4 regions of the Thermacetogenium phaeum DSM 12270 genome follow, and region 1 is predicted to be linked to each of the others. Evidence: riboswitches for the same ligand, from Rfam matches in the RefSeq annotation. Region 1 holds a riboswitch; each other region holds the start of a gene.
What was found. Region 1 has a riboswitch for cobalamin ahead of thiC (phosphomethylpyrimidine synthase ThiC). Riboswitches for the same ligand answer to the same signal wherever they lie in the genome.
Positions count from the first base shown of each region.

Region 1 (4,050 bases):
CGCCATAAAATCGATGCCATCTGCTGCTTGTTTTTCAATAACTGCAAACATGTCATCGGGGGTCATGCCCACAACACTACCGTGCCGTTCGATGGCCTCTATACCCGCCTGATAGATGGGCACACACCCTACCGGAACACCGGCATTGGTGAGTGTTTTCTTTCTCATCGCGTCGATATCCCCGCCTGTGCTCAAATCCATGAAGGAATCACACCCGGCTGCCTCCGCAGCCGCGATCTTGCGCAACTCCATCTCCGGGTCATTCCAGTCGGTGGAAGTGCCGATCAAAGCGTTTACTTTGACACGCAGCCCTTTGCCGATACCGCATAACCTGATCTTCTTACGCCGTATATTTTTGGGGATCACAATCGTTCCTTCGGCCACCCCCTGCATAATTTCCTCCACAGGGAGACCTTCCGCAGCGGCAACAGCCTCCATCTCCGGAGTAACCCTGCCCATACGAGCGTGCTGAACCTGAGTCATCACTACCCCTCCCTTAACAAACATGCCTTTTCGTTCTCAAATATTTCGAAACTATCTCCATCGCACAGTACCTGCCACACATGGCACAGCCGGATTCTCCCCTTCCCCTTCTGGCATTCTTCACTTTTCTGGCACGCTCAGGGTCAAGGGCGAGTTCCATTTGCCGTTCCCAGTCCAGATCCTTACGCGCCATGGATAGCTGAAAATCCCATTCCCGGGCACCCGGCAGCCCTTTGGCCACATCTCCGGCGTGGGCGGCTATCCTGGCAGCAATCACGCCCTCCCGCACTTGCTCCCGGTCCGGAATCCCCACATGCTCAGCAGAGGTCACATAACAGAGGAAATCCGCCCTCGCCCAGGCACTGAGAGCACCGCCGATAGCCGCATTGATCTGGTCGTAGCCAACGGCGATGTCGGTAACCAGTGGGCCGAAGACAAAATACGGCGCTCCGTGACAGAGGTTCTTCTCCAAGACCACAGTCTCCTTAACTTTATGCAGAGGTAGATGACCTGGCCCTTTTACCATTACCTGAACACCGTTATTCCGGGACTTCCTGACAAGTTCCCCAAAAATCGTCATCTCATCAACCTGGGCGGCATCCATGGCGTCTGCCAGACATCCCGGCCTCATCCCATCCGCAAGACTCAATACAACATCGTACTTTCTGGCAATATCCAGAACCCGATCAAAATTTTCGTAGAGAGGATTCTCCCTGTTGTTGGCCACCATCCAGCCGCTGAGGTGGGCCCCCCCGTAGCTGACCAGGGGATCCAGCCTTCCTGCCCTTTTGGCCCGCTCCACAATACCCATCGTCAAACCGCAGTGCAGGGCGAGAAAACCCACACCTGCAGCAGCATGACGCTCAATTACCTCAAACAATAACTCAACATCCATCTGCACCGAAGACCCAAATTTTCTGCTGGCCTCCGCCAGGGCCTGGTAAAGAGGAAGAGTGCCCACAGGAGTTGAAGCAACATCCAAAGTTTTCTGAAGCATCTGGTCGATATCACCGCTTACACTCAAGTCCATGATCGTGTCCGTGCCGGCCTCTTCAGCAATACGGATTTTTGCAACCTCGAGGTCAATGCTGCTCTCCTCACCGTAGAGGCCGATACTAGCGCTCACCTTGGTCCTCAATCCCTTGCCTACACCCACCGGCCGGACATTCCGGTTGCGGTTGCCGCCAAGAATAACAATTGTCCCCTCGGCCACCCCCTTCCTGACAAATTCCGGGGCGACCCCCTCCTGCAAAGCAACCTGCTCCATCTCATCTGTAATCCTGCCCTGCAAAGCAGTTTCCAATAGAGTCATAGAACCACCGTCCTCCTTTTGTTTTTACGCGCAGCTCAACCCACAGTTCCCCCACTGGGGCAAGCTCACCTTAAAATAAAAAATCCACACTGATTTCAGCGTGGATTTTGCCATCATCCCGCTTAACACTACCCCACCTCGAGGTAGGATTAAGATTTTTCAGGCAGGTCTCCTGACTTCGCAGCTTAACCTCCCCCGGCCCTTCCCGGCATGGTAGGCCATACCAGTGGTTCCGCCGGGTTTGTATCTGCTTACAGTGGCGGGTCCGTCCGGGAATCTCACCCGGTTCCCTATTCTCCCTTTAAGGGCACCTGAAAAATTTGCTATGAAATTTTTTAAATTATTATAATCCATAAGATAAATCTGTCAAGCCCTGATTGCAAATGATGGCTACAGCACCAGCGTCCCCGCTGGCGTCTTCAGCAGCTTGAAGATGTGCTCCTCCTGGCCGGTTTGTGCATTAACATAAACCAGGAAGGTTTCACCATCCATTTCCGCCTTGAATTCGTAGGTCAGCACCTCATGCTTCCCGGACGTAGGGACGACGGCCATCCGTTCCGCCAGCACCTTGAGCTGCGGGTTGAGCTTCTGGCGCGCTTCGTCCGCCGTCAGAGCCGGCTCGGGCAGGTCGCGCCGGTGGTGGGACATGAGAAAGCCAAGGGCATCGTAACCCAGGATCTGCCCGTTGTCCAGGGCCACCTGCACCTTGATCAGATCGGGATAGACGATCACATCCCCCTGCCGGTAGGCAAAGGAAACGGTCAGGATATTCTGCCTCCTCAAGGTGTAGGTGGGCACCATGTCCTCGATTCCCCGGGACTTCAGGAACTCCTGCGCCAGAGCCAGTCCTTTCTGATCGTCGATCTTAGTAGATTCAACCGAACGGGGGTTGATGTAATACACCACATGGCCTCCCTTTTTGGCAACGTTGGCGGTGATCACGTTTTCCTGCCGCCCGTCGGTGCTGAACTCAAAGCTGTAGGCCGGTATTTTCCCTTTTACCGTCCCGGTGCTTTTGACACCGGTAACTTCGGCACCCTTGAAGTCAATAAAACGCCTGGCAATCTTCCGGGCCTGGGCTTCGGTCACGGTATCTCCCGTCAGCCCGAGGGGCTCAGCCCGTTCGAGGTGGTCGGAAAAGGGACCGTCATAAATCAGAACCGGAAGCTCCTGCAGCTGGCTGTCCACCCTGCGGAAGCTGGTGTCTGCAGTCGCCAGGGTTCCCCTGGGAAATACCCGGCCCAGCCCCTCCCGCACCTCCGTCCATCGGAAGCGCCCGTCGGCGGCCTGGCGCTCCACGGTAGCCAGCTCGCGGTTCAACGAGCGCGCCCTTTCATAGAGCTGGCGCATGGTCTGACGATCCTGCTCGCTGAATTTTTCCCCCTGATCGCGCTTCGTTATCGAATAGGCATAATCCCCGACCTGCGTTAAAAATTTGGCCGTCCGGGCCACAACCTGATGAGAAAGCGGCAGCTGGAGCAGGTTCTCCTGGGCGGCATTGGCATTGTACCAGAGGTCGGAGAACAGGGTGTCCATATGCTCCGGTGAAGCTGTGGCCAGTCCCTTCGAGAGAAGAGCCTCCACATTCTTGCTGCGCTGCAGCGATTCGTAAAAGGCCCGGTTGTACTTGTTTACCAGCAATGTTTCCGCCCTGCGCCGCGCCTGCACCTGAGTAACGCCCCAAAAAGCCGTCACTCCCCAGAGTACTGCCAGAGCCACAATTGCCGCTGTCAAACGCCTGGTCATCTTACCATCCCTCCCTGTACTTTAAATGGCAAATACGTGATTCCCGATCTGAGTGACGATCTGCCTGGTCCAGACCCAGGGGTTTACCGGCTTGGACGGGTTCCAGAAGAACAGGGCACCGTATGTGGGGTCCATCCCGTTCAAGGCGTCATTCGCCGCCCGATACGCTTCCTCCGAAGGAGGAACCTGCCAGATCAGGCCGTTGGAAACCGATTCGAAGGCAAAAGGCTCAAAAATCACGCCGGACAGGGTGTTCGGAAAGCTGGCGCTGCGCATCCTGTTGAGCATCACCGCTCCCACGGCCACCTTGCCCAGGTAAGGCTCATCCCCCGCCTCACCCTGAATGACCCTGGCCAGCAGTTCCAGATTATCGACACCGGATTCCGGGCTGGCCTCGGCCCTGTTTTCCCTCTCCAATCCCTGCAGCGGGAAGTTCCCGTTCCGGTAAAACCCCAGATACAGGATTGTGGAAAACAGAAGAGCCGCCGCCGTCACGATCGCCAAAGCGT
Region 1 covers NC_018870.1:2,262,789-2,266,838, forward strand. Annotated here, with positions in the region: gene bzaB (B12 lower ligand biosynthesis ThiC-like protein BzaB) at 1-483, opposite strand, end outside; gene thiC (phosphomethylpyrimidine synthase ThiC) at 497-1,795, opposite strand; cobalamin riboswitch at 1,941-2,125, opposite strand; gene ypeB (germination protein YpeB) at 2,186-3,541, opposite strand; gene TPH_RS11075 (cell wall hydrolase) at 3,563-4,050, opposite strand, start outside.

Region 2 (4,050 bases), 1.0 Mb from region 1:
GCCTCCGGTGAACTAGCCTGTCAATCATGGCTGCATATATGACGCTGTCTGGGAGGCATTCAAACTAAAGTTTGCTGAAGCGAGGTTTTCACCTGGGCTTTGGAACAGATGGATTTCGCCAAACTGTTGCATTATCTTGAAGAAACTGGTCAGGGAAAATTGTTTGCCGGCAAAAACCCTGGTATACTTAAAGTGTCACGAAAACTGAAAAGACCGGGTGTGCTCGTTACAACGATTTAACGGGAGAACCGTCAGATGACAGAAAATCAAATTGACCATGATCGTTTGTTCAAAGAACTTTTGGAGAGCTTTTTCGCCGAGTTCATGGAGTTGTTCTTTCCGGAAGCTGCTCGTTCCATTGACCTGACCCAGATCAGATTTCTCCAGCAAGAAATCTTCACCGACGTTGCAGCCGGTGAAAGACATGAAGTGGACATTCTGGTGGAAACAAGGCTTAAGGGCCAGCCCGGTTTGATTCTGGTACACATTGAACCGCAATCGTACGTCCAAAAGAACTTTAACGAGCGGATGTTCGTTTACTTCAGCCGGTTATACGAGAAGCACCGGCGGAAGATATTGCCGGTGGCCGTATTTGGCTACGACCGGGTACGGGATGAACCGGACAGCTTCGAGATTGTCTTTCCCTTCCTGGATGTTCTAAATTTCCGGTTTTACAAGCTGGAGTTAAAGAAACTTGACTGGCGGGAGTACATTCATAGTGATAATCCGGTAGCAGCGGCGCTGTTAAGCAAAATGGGCTTCAGGCCGGGAGAAAGGGTTCGAGTAAAGCTGGAATTCCTGCGCATGCTGGCCCGGATGAAGCTGGACCCGGCGCGGATGGAGTTGCTGGCCGCCTTTTTCGAGACCTACCTGAAGCTGGACCGCGAGGAAGAAGAACAACTTTACCGGGAATTGGGTAAAATGGACAAAAAGGAGGTTGATGCCATTATGCAAATAACCACCAGCTGGCATGAAAAGGGCCGTGCGGAAGGCCTTGCGGAAGGACGTGCCGAAGGTCGTGCCGAAGGCCGTGCGGAAGGCCTTGCGGAAGGCCTTGTGGAAGGTAAAATTAAAGCCAAGCAGGAGGTCATATGCAGGTACCTGGCTTGCAGGTTTGGAGCGGATTCTGCGGCCATACAGGAAAAGGTGCCGCAACTGACCGACATGGATGCGCTGGACCGGGTGCTGGACCGGCTGTTTGTCGTCGGCTCCTTGGAAGAAGCCCGGAGCATCATCTGGGAGGAGCTGAGCAGGTTCATTCAGTAAGTGTATCTTGAAGAATTATATTCCCTAGGGCAGGCAGGTTCCCGGTCAGCGGAAATAACAGCTCTTCTTCCCCGAAGCCTACGCCTTAATCGATTTGACATCGAAGCCTGGCAGGTGAACCAACTTACAGCTCCCCGAGAAAAGAAAAGCGGCACATCGAACCCTCAACCTCGAACGCAGAACGCCGAACGTGGAACGTTTAAAAGAGGCAAGCGGGACATCCTTCATAACATAGCTGCGAGGACCGGCCAAAAGAAAGCCAAACCCTCTCTGTTTGGCAGCGTGCGGAGCGGCGACATTGCCGACGAAGAGATCCAAAAGGCAAAGACAGCGCTATTTAGAGACCTGGAGGATCTGTAGCTCGTATGGCGGAAGATATGCTGTATGTTCACACTGTGGGAGAAAGTAGTTTCGTGGTTTGGCTATAAGCTTCATCTTGTAGTTGATGCTGCCTATGAATTACCCGTAGTAACCTGTACCTCTTGATAACAAAACCGGAGATGTATATAATACAAATGATAAATAACAAATAAGTACTGCTGCAAAAAGTCCATTTGAGTTCATGGAAAGCCGATATTTAGTGTTCTTTTTGGCTGTCAGCCTATTAGAGGTGCACTTGCCTGGACGACTAAATCGCTATTTCTGAAGTGGTATCACACAATTAAATAATTAAATAAGGCTCCAGGTGCCCCGGTGTGAGCAGCCGGGGAGAATAGGGAATCAGGTGAAAGTCCTGAGCGGTGGGGCCACTGTGAATAGCGAGCTGCTCCAAAAAACCACTGGATAGTGATATCTGGGAAGGTGGAAGCCAGCGATGAGCTATGAGCCAGTAGACCTGCCTGGAGTTTCGACTTGAGCGCCTCCCATCCAGAGGTCCAAGCTGGCTGTTTAATTATGGTTGAATTGCGATCCCGGCCCATGGAGGCCGGGATTTATTTATGTGCGCCCGGCATGGGCGGAGGCTTATGGGTGACAGTCTATGCGGCGGGTAGATGGAGGAAAAGTCAACGCTCTTACCCGGGGAGGCCTGCCAGGCACGCTGGGTAATCTGGCAACCCGCACTGGAAGGTGCGGCTGAACTGGCAGGAGTCGGCAAAGAGGCCTTGTCTGAACCGAAAGAGCGAGAGCGGCTGGCAGAAAGATGCCCGATTATAAATTGGGAGCAGCATTGGAGGAGATGTAACCATGGACGGCACAAAAAGGTGTTTTCCATTTACCGCCATTGTTGGCCAGGAGCGGATGAAGGAAGCCCTTATTCTAAATGTGATCAATCCTCTGCTGGGCGGTGTATTGATCAGGGGTGAAAAGGGGACGGCCAAATCCACAGCAGTGCGCGCTCTGGCCGAGTTGCTGCCGGAAAGGAAGCAGGTGGCGGATTGTATGTTTGGGTGTGATCCCGATGACGAAAGCGCCATGTGTGATACCTGCCGGGAGAGGAAGCGCAAGGAAGGAAGACTGGCAGTAAGGAAATCGAAGATGAGGGTTGTGGAGCTGCCGATCAGCGCCACCGAGGATAGGGTAGTCGGCACGCTGGACATCGAACATGCCATCAAAACAGGAGAGAAGAGGTTTGAACCGGGGATCCTGGCCCAGGCCAATCGCAATATCCTCTATGTCGATGAAGTGAACTTGCTGGAGGATCATGTTGTGGATCTTCTGCTTGACGCTGCCGCCATGGGGGTCAATGCCATCGAGAGGGAGGGGATCTCCTACAGCCACCCCTCAAGATTTGTTCTGGTGGGGACGATGAATCCCGAGGAGGGTGATTTGCGGCCACAGCTTTTGGACAGATTCGGTCTGGTGGTGGATGTGACCGGGGAGAAGGATCCGGTTACCCGGGCCGAGGTGATCAAAAGGAGACTCCAGTACGAACAGGATCCGGAGTCTTTCGCTACAGCGTACCAAGAGGCGCAGCAGGAGCTCAGCCACCGGATTGAAGCGGCAAAATTGCGCCTGCCGGAGGTGTCGTGCAGCGATGAGATGCTGGAAATAGCTGCCAAGATATCGATTGCCATGGATGTTGACGGCCACAGAGCCGATATCTACATGATCAAGGCGGCAATCACTATTGCGGCATTCAATAATCGGGAGAGTGTTACCTTTGAGGATATGCTCAAAGCCGCCTCACTGGTATTGCCGCACAGGATGAGGAGGAAACCCTTTGAGGAGGGTATCATCGACTTCTCCAAGGTCGAGGAAATGATTTACAGTAGCGCGAGAGGGTGAATCTCAGGTGGGACACAACTTGGTCTTTCCGTTCGCTGCTGTGGAAGGGCAGGATGCTGTCAAAAAGGCTCTGATCTGGAATGCAGTCAACCCGTCGATCGGTGGGGTGCTGATCTCCGGAGAGAAGGGAACCGCCAAGTCCACCCTTGTCCGGGGGCTGGCAGCTTTGTTGCCCGGGATAAAAGTGGTGGAACTCCCGCTCAATGTGACCGAAGACTGCTTGGTGGGGACCCTGGATCTGGAGAGAGCGGTCAAGGAAGGGAAGAAGGCCTTCGAACCGGGGATCTTCCAGAAAGCCGACGGGAACATCCTTTATGTCGATGAAGTTAACCTGTTGCCCGAGAATATAGTCAATTGCATCCTGGAAGTGTCTGCTTCAGGGGTCAATCGGGTTGAGCGGGAGGGGATATCTTACAGCCATCCGTCAAGATTTGTGTTGGTGGGAACCATGAACCCCGAGGAGGGGATGCTGCGGCCGCAGTTACTCGACAGGTTTGGGCTTTATGTCGAAGTCAAGGGACTGGAGGATCTGGCCTTAAGGAAGGATGTCATCAAAAG
Region 2 covers NC_018870.1:341,496-345,545, forward strand. Annotated here, with positions in the region: gene TPH_RS01715 (Rpn family recombination-promoting nuclease/putative transposase) at 256-1,266, shown strand; cobalamin riboswitch at 1,933-2,123, shown strand; gene TPH_RS01725 (ATP-binding protein) at 2,452-3,492, shown strand; gene TPH_RS01730 (magnesium chelatase subunit D family protein) at 3,500-4,050, shown strand, end outside.
Region 2: linked by a shared signal. The riboswitch ahead of TPH_RS01725 (ATP-binding protein) and the one ahead of thiC (phosphomethylpyrimidine synthase ThiC) in region 1 are both predicted to bind cobalamin.

Region 3 (4,050 bases), 1.2 Mb from region 1:
CCCCCGGCGAAGGGCCTAAAGGGTTGACATTGACGCTGAAATCCAGGAAATCCTCCGGGCGCCTTCCGTACCGCCCCGCCATCAGAGTCAGGTCACCCCCGTGTTGATGCCTCTGCACGGCACCCACCTCCCCTCCGGCCGGAGATTTTCCCCGGAAAGCGCGGCCCTCCCCCTACCAGGCGTAGGGGGTAGCAGGCCTTCAACTCCGGAAAGCGTTCAAGGATCCTGCAGGTGAAACCGCAGTCCCTTTCCATCCCCGGCGCCACCAGCACCCCGGCCACGGTGCCGCTGTGGGCCACATTGACACCATAGGCGCCCAGCCTGCCGGCAAAATCGATCAGCTCTTCAAGGCGGGGCTTGGGGAGAATCCTCTGGTGTGCCAGAGTGCTCATCGTTGCCCCCTGTCCCAGAAGAACCGGGTCCCCTTGAAGCAGCCCCTGCCGGACGAGATCCAAAGCGCGCTCCACCTGGGGCTCGTTCTCCCTGTTCAAATCACGCAAGTCCGGGCGCCTGTTGAACCCCAGGGTATCCACCCGGCCACCAAAGTCGAGAACTAGGATGCCCAAGGAAAGGGGGTTTCCCAGCCCCTCACGAAGCCGCCCCCTGACGTGGTCAAAGAGAGCGATGCCGGGCAGGAACGTCCCGTCGGAGGGCTCGATGGAGAGGGCAATCCGGGCTATTAAAGCTGGATCCGGCCGGATCCCCAGGGCCGCTGCCACGGCATAACAGCCGGCAGCCAGGTCGGCGGTGCTGCTGGCCATCCCTTTGCCCACAGGGATAGTGGAGGCAACCTCAATCACCGCCCCGAAATCCTCGCAGCCACACCAGTCGAGCAGCTTCCGCACCGCCCGTGCCGTTTTCGAGCGCCCTGCCGGATAAGCATCCCTGAGCGAGGGGCCGACATGAACGGTAACCCTGCTGAACCAGTTGACCGGACAGGTCACCAGGAAATTAACCCCTTGTAGCGTACCCTGCACCAGCTCCCCGCAGGAACCCGGCATCAGGGCAGTTCCCTGCAAGATCATCGCCAACCCCCTCCGGGAAAGATGTTGCTTCCGCCGGCAAGCAGGAAGAGGGCATAATAGAGGAACAGAAACAGGAACAGCACAGCGTCGACCAGCCTTACGGCTGCAGCGATCTGAGACCTCTCCAGAGGCTGCAGGGGATCCCCCAGATGCGCTCTTAGCGAGGGGATACCCTGATAGTAATTGAGGCCTCCCAGCCGGATGCCCAGGGCGCCTGCCACCGCCGCTTCCGGATAGCCACTGTTGGGGCTTGCGTGTTTCCTCCCGTCCCTCCAGGTGACGGACAGGGCGCGGCGCCAGTCGTAACCGAGGAGAAAAGCACCGGCCACCAGAAGAAGTACGGTAAGGCGGGCGGGGAGGAAATTGGCAACATCGTCCAGCCTGGCGGCAAACCAGCCGAATTCCCGGTACCTCTCGTTTCGGTAGCCCACCATGGAATCCAGAGTATTGATCACCCGGTAGGTCAAGGCCAGGGGAACCCCACCGACGGCGAAGTAGAAGAGGGGAGCGATAACCCCGTCGGAAATGTTCTCCGCCACGGTTTCCACTGTAGCCCTGGTGATCTCCCCCTCATCCAGGTGCTCCGTATCCCTGCCCACGATCAGCCCCAGCCGCTCCCGCGCCGCTTGGAGATCGCCATCCTGAAGAAATTCCAGAACCCGGCGGGCCTCCCGCTTCAGGCTGTTCGCTCCAATGGTGCTCCAGAGGAAAAACCCTCCTGCTGCCGCCGCCAGAAGCGGGCTCTCTCTCTCCAGAAGGGCCAGCAAAAGTGAGCTGATGATGCAAACAGGCGCAGCGCTGACCAGAACGAGAACGGCACCCGCCAGGCGCCGGCTAGCGCTAGAAGCGGCATCCCTATACAGAAGACCCTCCAATCCGGCGATCGCTTTTCCCAGCAGGGCCACCGGGTGGAACCGGCTCTCCGGGTCACCGATCAAGAGATCCAGCCCAACTGCCAGCAGAAGCGTTCCTCCAGCCGTTATTCCGAACATGCCACCACAACCCCAAATTGAAAACCCCGGCCTACACAAGACCGGGGCTGCAGCCACCAAAAACGGGTGAGCAAGCGGACAACCTCCCTATCTAGCGTAGGACATCGGTGTCCCCGGTACAGGCAGGTTTCCTGGCTCGGGTGCATTCCCACCCTGCGCCTTCCCATCCAGCACCCAATATCCCCTTCTGCAGTCGGGAGCGGATGCCTTCTTGAGCCGGCTCCGGCCCTCCGCGGGATATCAAGTGTCGGACAGTGGCACCTTGCAGGGGGGCTTCCCCTCACAGTGACGCGATCGCACCGGATTCGCACCGGTTTCCCTTTTCAGCCTTTATTGCTAAAGGCCACCTGTCCGGATATGGATTTATTCCTTTTTATTTATTTATTTTGCCGTGCCCAAACAATTCTCCTGCCAGGCTAGAAAAAATTTTTTTGTAGCCGCTTCCATCCCGCTTCTCTTACCACCGCAACAACAGGATTGATAATATTATCACAGCAGTCAAAAAAGGGCAACGAGGCAAAATTCACCCTCACCAAATCCAGGAGGGAGACTGCTGACCGACCCCAGAATCATGGGCACTTCGGTGATTTAACGGCCATTCACCCGAAAAAATTGCGATTCTATTCTCATATCTTAAAGCGCTCCACCTGCTCTTCCAGGTTTTTGGCCACTTTTAATACTTCCTGGGCGTTAGCCGCTATCTCTTCGGTGGAAGCCGACAGTTCTTCAGCCGAGGCCGATATCTGCTGGGCCGAAGCCGATGTCTCCTCTGATACCGCACTGATGCTCTGAACTCGATCCAGTATCGTGTCCTTGGCCCTGAGGGTCAAGTCCATATGGCGGTAAGTTTCTTCGATCTTCGGCATTATTGCCGCAACCGAAGCCAGGATATCATCAAAGGACCTGACCGTGTTGTTCACACTCTCCAATTGCTCGACAACCTGTTTGTCGACGCTCTCCGACGTGTTCACCACTTCATTTGTCTCAGCCGCAATGGTGCCCAGCAGGCCCTTGATCTTTTCTGAAGAAGCGCGGGATTCTTCGGCCAGCTTACGGACCTCCTCCGCCACAACGGCGAAACCGCGGCCGGCTTCCCCGGCACGCGCCGCTTCAATGGCGGCGTTCAAGGCCAGGAGATTCGTCTGGTCGGCTATACTGTTGATCACTTCCAGTATTTCACCGACCTGATTGACGGAGTTGCTTAAGACGGTCAGCTTCTCGACGACACCTTTGAAGGCTTCATGCACGCCGTTGATGGAGGCGATAAGAACGTCCAACTCTTTCTTGCCCACTCCGGCCAGCCTGGAGGCCTCTTCGCTGCCGTCCTTGACGTTGCCGAGTTCGTTTTCTACGTTCTCCAGATGATGGGCTATGTTTTCTGTAAGCTTGAGGATCTCCTGCAGATGCTCCGCCTGTTCTGAGGCACCTGCAGCCACCTGCTCAATGGCTTTGGCCGCTTCACTGGAGGAGGAGGCGATCTCTTCTGAGGCAGCGCTTAGATTTTCTGAATTGCCGGACAGGATTTTGGCGCTATCTTTGAGGTCCGATAAAAGCGGCCTGATGCCGGCCTGTATCCCATCCACCGCCCGGGCCAGCTTCCCTATCTCGTCCTTCATATTGAGAAACTTCTCCGGCACAAGCTGCGTGAAGTCACCACCCGCTATGTGCCCCAGATGTTTCTCTACCACGATCAGAGGAGTGGCAATGGTTCTTGCCATTACGTAAGTCAGCAAGAGAGCAATGATTATTATTACCACAGATAAAGTCAGCAGTGAATGCTTAAGGCTGGACACTTCTTCCAGCACCTCGGCTGCAGGGGCGGTGACCGCCAGTGACCAGCCGGTACTTTTAACCGGTGCATAGGCCATGATCCTTTCCTGACCCTGGAATGTATATGTGCTGACCCCTTCCTCCCCCCTCGCCATCCTTGAGACTGCCTCTGCCAGGAGAGAATTGTCGGACCCCGCCTGCTCAATCAGGTTTTCCTGGGACAATACCCTCTCAATGTCCTTATGGGCAATGGTCTTGCCGTT
Region 3 covers NC_018870.1:531,652-535,701, reverse strand. Annotated here, with positions in the region: gene cobD (threonine-phosphate decarboxylase CobD) at 1-118, opposite strand, end outside; gene TPH_RS02610 (GHMP family kinase ATP-binding protein) at 93-1,025, opposite strand; gene cbiB (adenosylcobinamide-phosphate synthase CbiB) at 1,022-2,017, opposite strand; cobalamin riboswitch at 2,122-2,383, opposite strand; gene TPH_RS02600 (methyl-accepting chemotaxis protein) at 2,644-4,050, opposite strand, start outside.
Region 3: linked by a shared signal. The riboswitch ahead of cbiB (adenosylcobinamide-phosphate synthase CbiB) and the one ahead of thiC (phosphomethylpyrimidine synthase ThiC) in region 1 are both predicted to bind cobalamin.

Region 4 (4,050 bases), 1.0 Mb from region 1:
AGACAGTCCTGACCGGAAGATACCTGAGCGATGCCCGTGCTCAGTTAAACCCTAATAATAACGAACCGGAAGTTGTTTTGAAATTCGATAAGGAAGGTGCCAGGATTTTTAGTGAGGTGACGACCGCCAATGTGGGCAGGAGGATTGCCATCTACCTGGATGAAAGGCTTTTGACCGCCCCGGTGGTGAGGGATCCCATTCCTGATGGTAATGCCGTCATCAGCGGCGGGTACGAGACACTGGAGGAGGCTCAGAAGGAAGCCATTTTGCTGCGCTCCGGAGCCCTTCCCGTTAATGTGAAGCTTTTGGAAAAGAGGAGCGTCGGCCCGACCCTGGGGAAGGAATCCCTGGAGCGGAGCCTGAAGGCCGGAATCATCGGCGTTGCTTTGATATTCATCTTTATGATTTTGTACTACCGCTGGCCGGGCGTAATTGCCAACCTTTCCCTGATCGTTTATGGATTGATCGTCATCTCTGTTTTTCTCCTGTTCAAAGCGACTTTAACCTTGCCGGGCATTGCCGGTTTCATTCTCTCCATCGGAATGGCGGTTGACTCCAACATTATTATTTACGAAAGGTTAAAGGAGGAGTTGCGGGCCGGAAAAACCCTGCGTTCTGCCATCGATGCGGGCTTCTATAATGCCTTCCGGGCGATTTTGGATGCCAATGTGACGACATTGATTGCTGCAGGAGTCCTTTATTACCTGGGGAGCGGTCCCATCAGAGGATTTGCGATAACTTTGAGCATCGGTATCCTGGTGAGCATGTTTACTGCGATCACCTTTACCCGATTCGTACTGCATCTGGTGGCGCGGTCGCGGTTGGTAGTTAATCCGAAGGCCTATGGGGTTTAAAGGAGGAGGGCTTTGAAGTGAATCTGATCAAGTTGAGGAAGTACTGGTATCTGATATCGCTGTTGGTTATCGTACCCGGTTTGATCTCCTTAGCCGTAAAAGGCCTCAACCTGGGGATTGATTTTCGAGGAGGCAGTTATATCGAACTCAAATTTAAAAAGGCGGTGGAGTCAGGGGATGTCCTTCCGGTTTTAGAGGACGTTGGCGTTGAGAAGGCGAATGTGCAGACTGCCGCCGGGAATATCATCATTATCCGAGCCCGGGACCTCTCTCAGAAGGAGAGCGGTTCTCTCTTGCAGGCTCTTCGAGAAAAGTTCGGCAGTTACGAGCTGCTGCGCAACGAGAATGTGGGGCCGACCATCGGAAAGGAATTGCGCAACAAAGCCCTTTTAGCTCTCGCCATAGCTTTCGCTCTGATGATCGTTTACATTACCATCCGCTTTGAGTTCCTGTCGGGGCTGGCAGCTGTTTCTGCTCTTTTTCATGATATCCTGGTGACGGTGGGATTAACAAGTATTCTGGGATTAGAGGTTGACGGGTCGTTTATCGCTGCTCTGTTGACGATTGTTGGGTATTCGATTAACGATACCATAGTCGTTTTTGACCGTATCCGCGAGAACCTGAAGAAACGCAAGAAAGGGGAGCTTCTGGATGAGATTTTTCATAAAAGCATCATTCAGACCTTGGCCCGATCGATCAACACCGTCCTGGCTGTGCTTTTCTGTCTGGTGGCTCTGATTTTCTTCGGGGGAGTGACCATCAGAACCTTTATGATTGTCCTGCTGATCGGGGTGACGGCCGGGTGTTATTCATCGATCTTTGTAGCCAGCCCGCTCTGGTATGACTACCGGCGCTTAAGGGGAGAAGGTGTTTGATTTTTTTTGTTCTTGAATTATCTGTTAAACATCGGTATAATTGACACGAACGGTGACAATTAAATCAGTTTTTACGTTGGCAGGTGCCCGTGTTACGGGAGAATAGGGAATCAGGTGTAAGTCCTGAGCGGACCCGCCACTGTAACCAGGGACAGGCCGCGGGAGGCCACTGCCACGGAACACCGGGGCGGGAAGGCGCGGTTGATGGATGACCTGGAGCCAGGAGACCTGCCTGCCGACAGGGCTCTCTGAGGGATGATGGTAAAGTCCCCAGCCATTAGTGGCTGGGGACTTTTTGGTGTGCGCCCGGCATGTTTGCCGGCCTGTGGGTTGAAATACCATGCCGACCAGCCTCTGTGAAGACAACTCGCAGGCAAGGTCGTCACCGGTAACGGAGGGGTAAGAGATACATTATCACCGGCCGCTAATCCGTGCTACCGGAAGCACGGTAATGAATATAAAAATGTAGGGGGTCTGATCGAATTGTTGTTTGAAGAAACAATTGCAAAAATTGGGGAGCTTGATAAGGAGGCTCAGGCAAGGGCGCGTCGGCGCCAGGATGCCTTGATTAAGCCTATGGGCAGCCTGGGAATGCTGGAAGATGTGGCGATTAAAATAGCCGGCATCACCGGGGAAACAATGCCCTGGTTGGAGAAAAAGGCGGTGATAACCATGGCGGGGGATCACGGGATAGCCAGAGAGGGAGTCAGCGCTGCTTCCCAGGAGGTAACACCGCAAATGGTGAGGGGCTTCCTTAACGGAGGGGCTGCCATTAATGTGTTAACAAGGCATGCCGGTGCCCGGGTGGTTTGTGTCGATATGGGAATGGCCAAAGTTGTCGACGACCCGCGCCTGGTCGTACGACGCATTGGGCCCGGTACAAATAATATCGCTGAGGGGCCTGCTATGACCAGAGAGCAGGCGCGTGCCGCTGTAGAGGCGGGGATCGAAATTGCCACAGAGGAGATCAGGGGGGGCACCCAGCTGCTGGCCACGGGGGATATGGGTATCGGCAATACGACGCCGAGCACCGCCATCCTGGCGGCATTTACAGGTTTCCCCGTGCCTCTTCTGACGGGGAAGGGAACGGGTCTGAATCCCGAAGGTGTGCAGCGCAAGGCCCAGTTGATAGAGAAGGCGCTTGCAGTGAACACTCCGGATCCCCGGGACGGCTTGGATGTGCTGGCGAAGGTGGGCGGCTTTGAGATCGGCGGCCTGGCCGGGGTGATCCTCGGGGCTGCCGCTTCCCGGGTTCCGGTCGTGATCGACGGTTTCATCTCCGGTGCTGCTGCCATGATCGCCCGTTCATTGGCGCCCCGGGCGGTGGATTATATGATCGCCTCTCACCTATCCGAGGAACCAGGGCACAGAATCATGCTTACCTGGCTTGGAGTCGAGCCCATGCTTCATATGAGAATGAGGCTCGGAGAAGGAACGGGAGCCGCCCTCGCCTTTACTATAATTGACGCCGCCTTGAAGATCGTCAGAGAAATGGCCACATTCGAAGAAGCGGGGGTTAGCGACGAGGGTTTGCATTGAGCTGGATATAGAGAGTTATCTTTGATATCAATTATCATTTAATTGCCTGCTGTTGCCCGTTATGATAATATCTTTATGACAATGTCAGGCTGGGCCGTTGCCTGTGCCGGGTCTTTACGGACAGCGGGTTCGCACAGATATCCCGTGGGACTTCATCAAGTTAAAAACCCTGGTGAAGTTCCTTTTTATTATTATATAAACGCATATATAAACGACCGGGAGGTACTGACAATTGAAAAAAGTAGAGGTAGCCAGGCTTTCGGTTCTTTCGAACACCGTCCTTGTAGTCTTCAAGTTGGCTGTAGGGGTGGCTATAAACTCTGTCAGTGTTCTTTCCGAGGCGATCCATTCCGGACTGGATTTAATAGCAGCAGTAATCGCTTTTTTCGCAGTTAGCAAAAGCAGCAAACCGCCTGATGCCGAGCACCGGTACGGACACGGGAAAATTGAGAACGTTTCCGGTGTAATTGAAGCCATTTTGATCTTTATGGCGGCTGCATGGATTATCAGGGAAGCGGTTATCAAGCTGATCACAGGGGCCAGAGTGGCAGCGCCTTTTTGGGGCCTAATTGTTATGGGTTTTTCTGCTGTTATCAATTGGGTTATATCTTCACTCCTGATGAAAACTGCTCAGGAGTCCGACTCTGTTGCTCTGGAGGCCGATGCCTGGCACTTGAGAACAGATGTTTATACGTCGGTGGGTGTGGCCGGGGGATTGCTGCTGCTATGGGTCACAGGTCTTCAACTGTTCGATCCCCTGATTGCCATTGGTGTCGGCTTGT
Region 4 covers NC_018870.1:1,263,045-1,267,094, forward strand. Annotated here, with positions in the region: gene secD (protein translocase subunit SecD) at 1-854, shown strand, start outside; gene secF (protein translocase subunit SecF) at 872-1,729, shown strand; cobalamin riboswitch at 1,794-1,979, shown strand; gene cobT (nicotinate-nucleotide--dimethylbenzimidazole phosphoribosyltransferase) at 2,213-3,268, shown strand; gene TPH_RS06250 (cation diffusion facilitator family transporter) at 3,501-4,050, shown strand, end outside.
Region 4: linked by a shared signal. The riboswitch ahead of cobT (nicotinate-nucleotide--dimethylbenzimidazole phosphoribosyltransferase) and the one ahead of thiC (phosphomethylpyrimidine synthase ThiC) in region 1 are both predicted to bind cobalamin.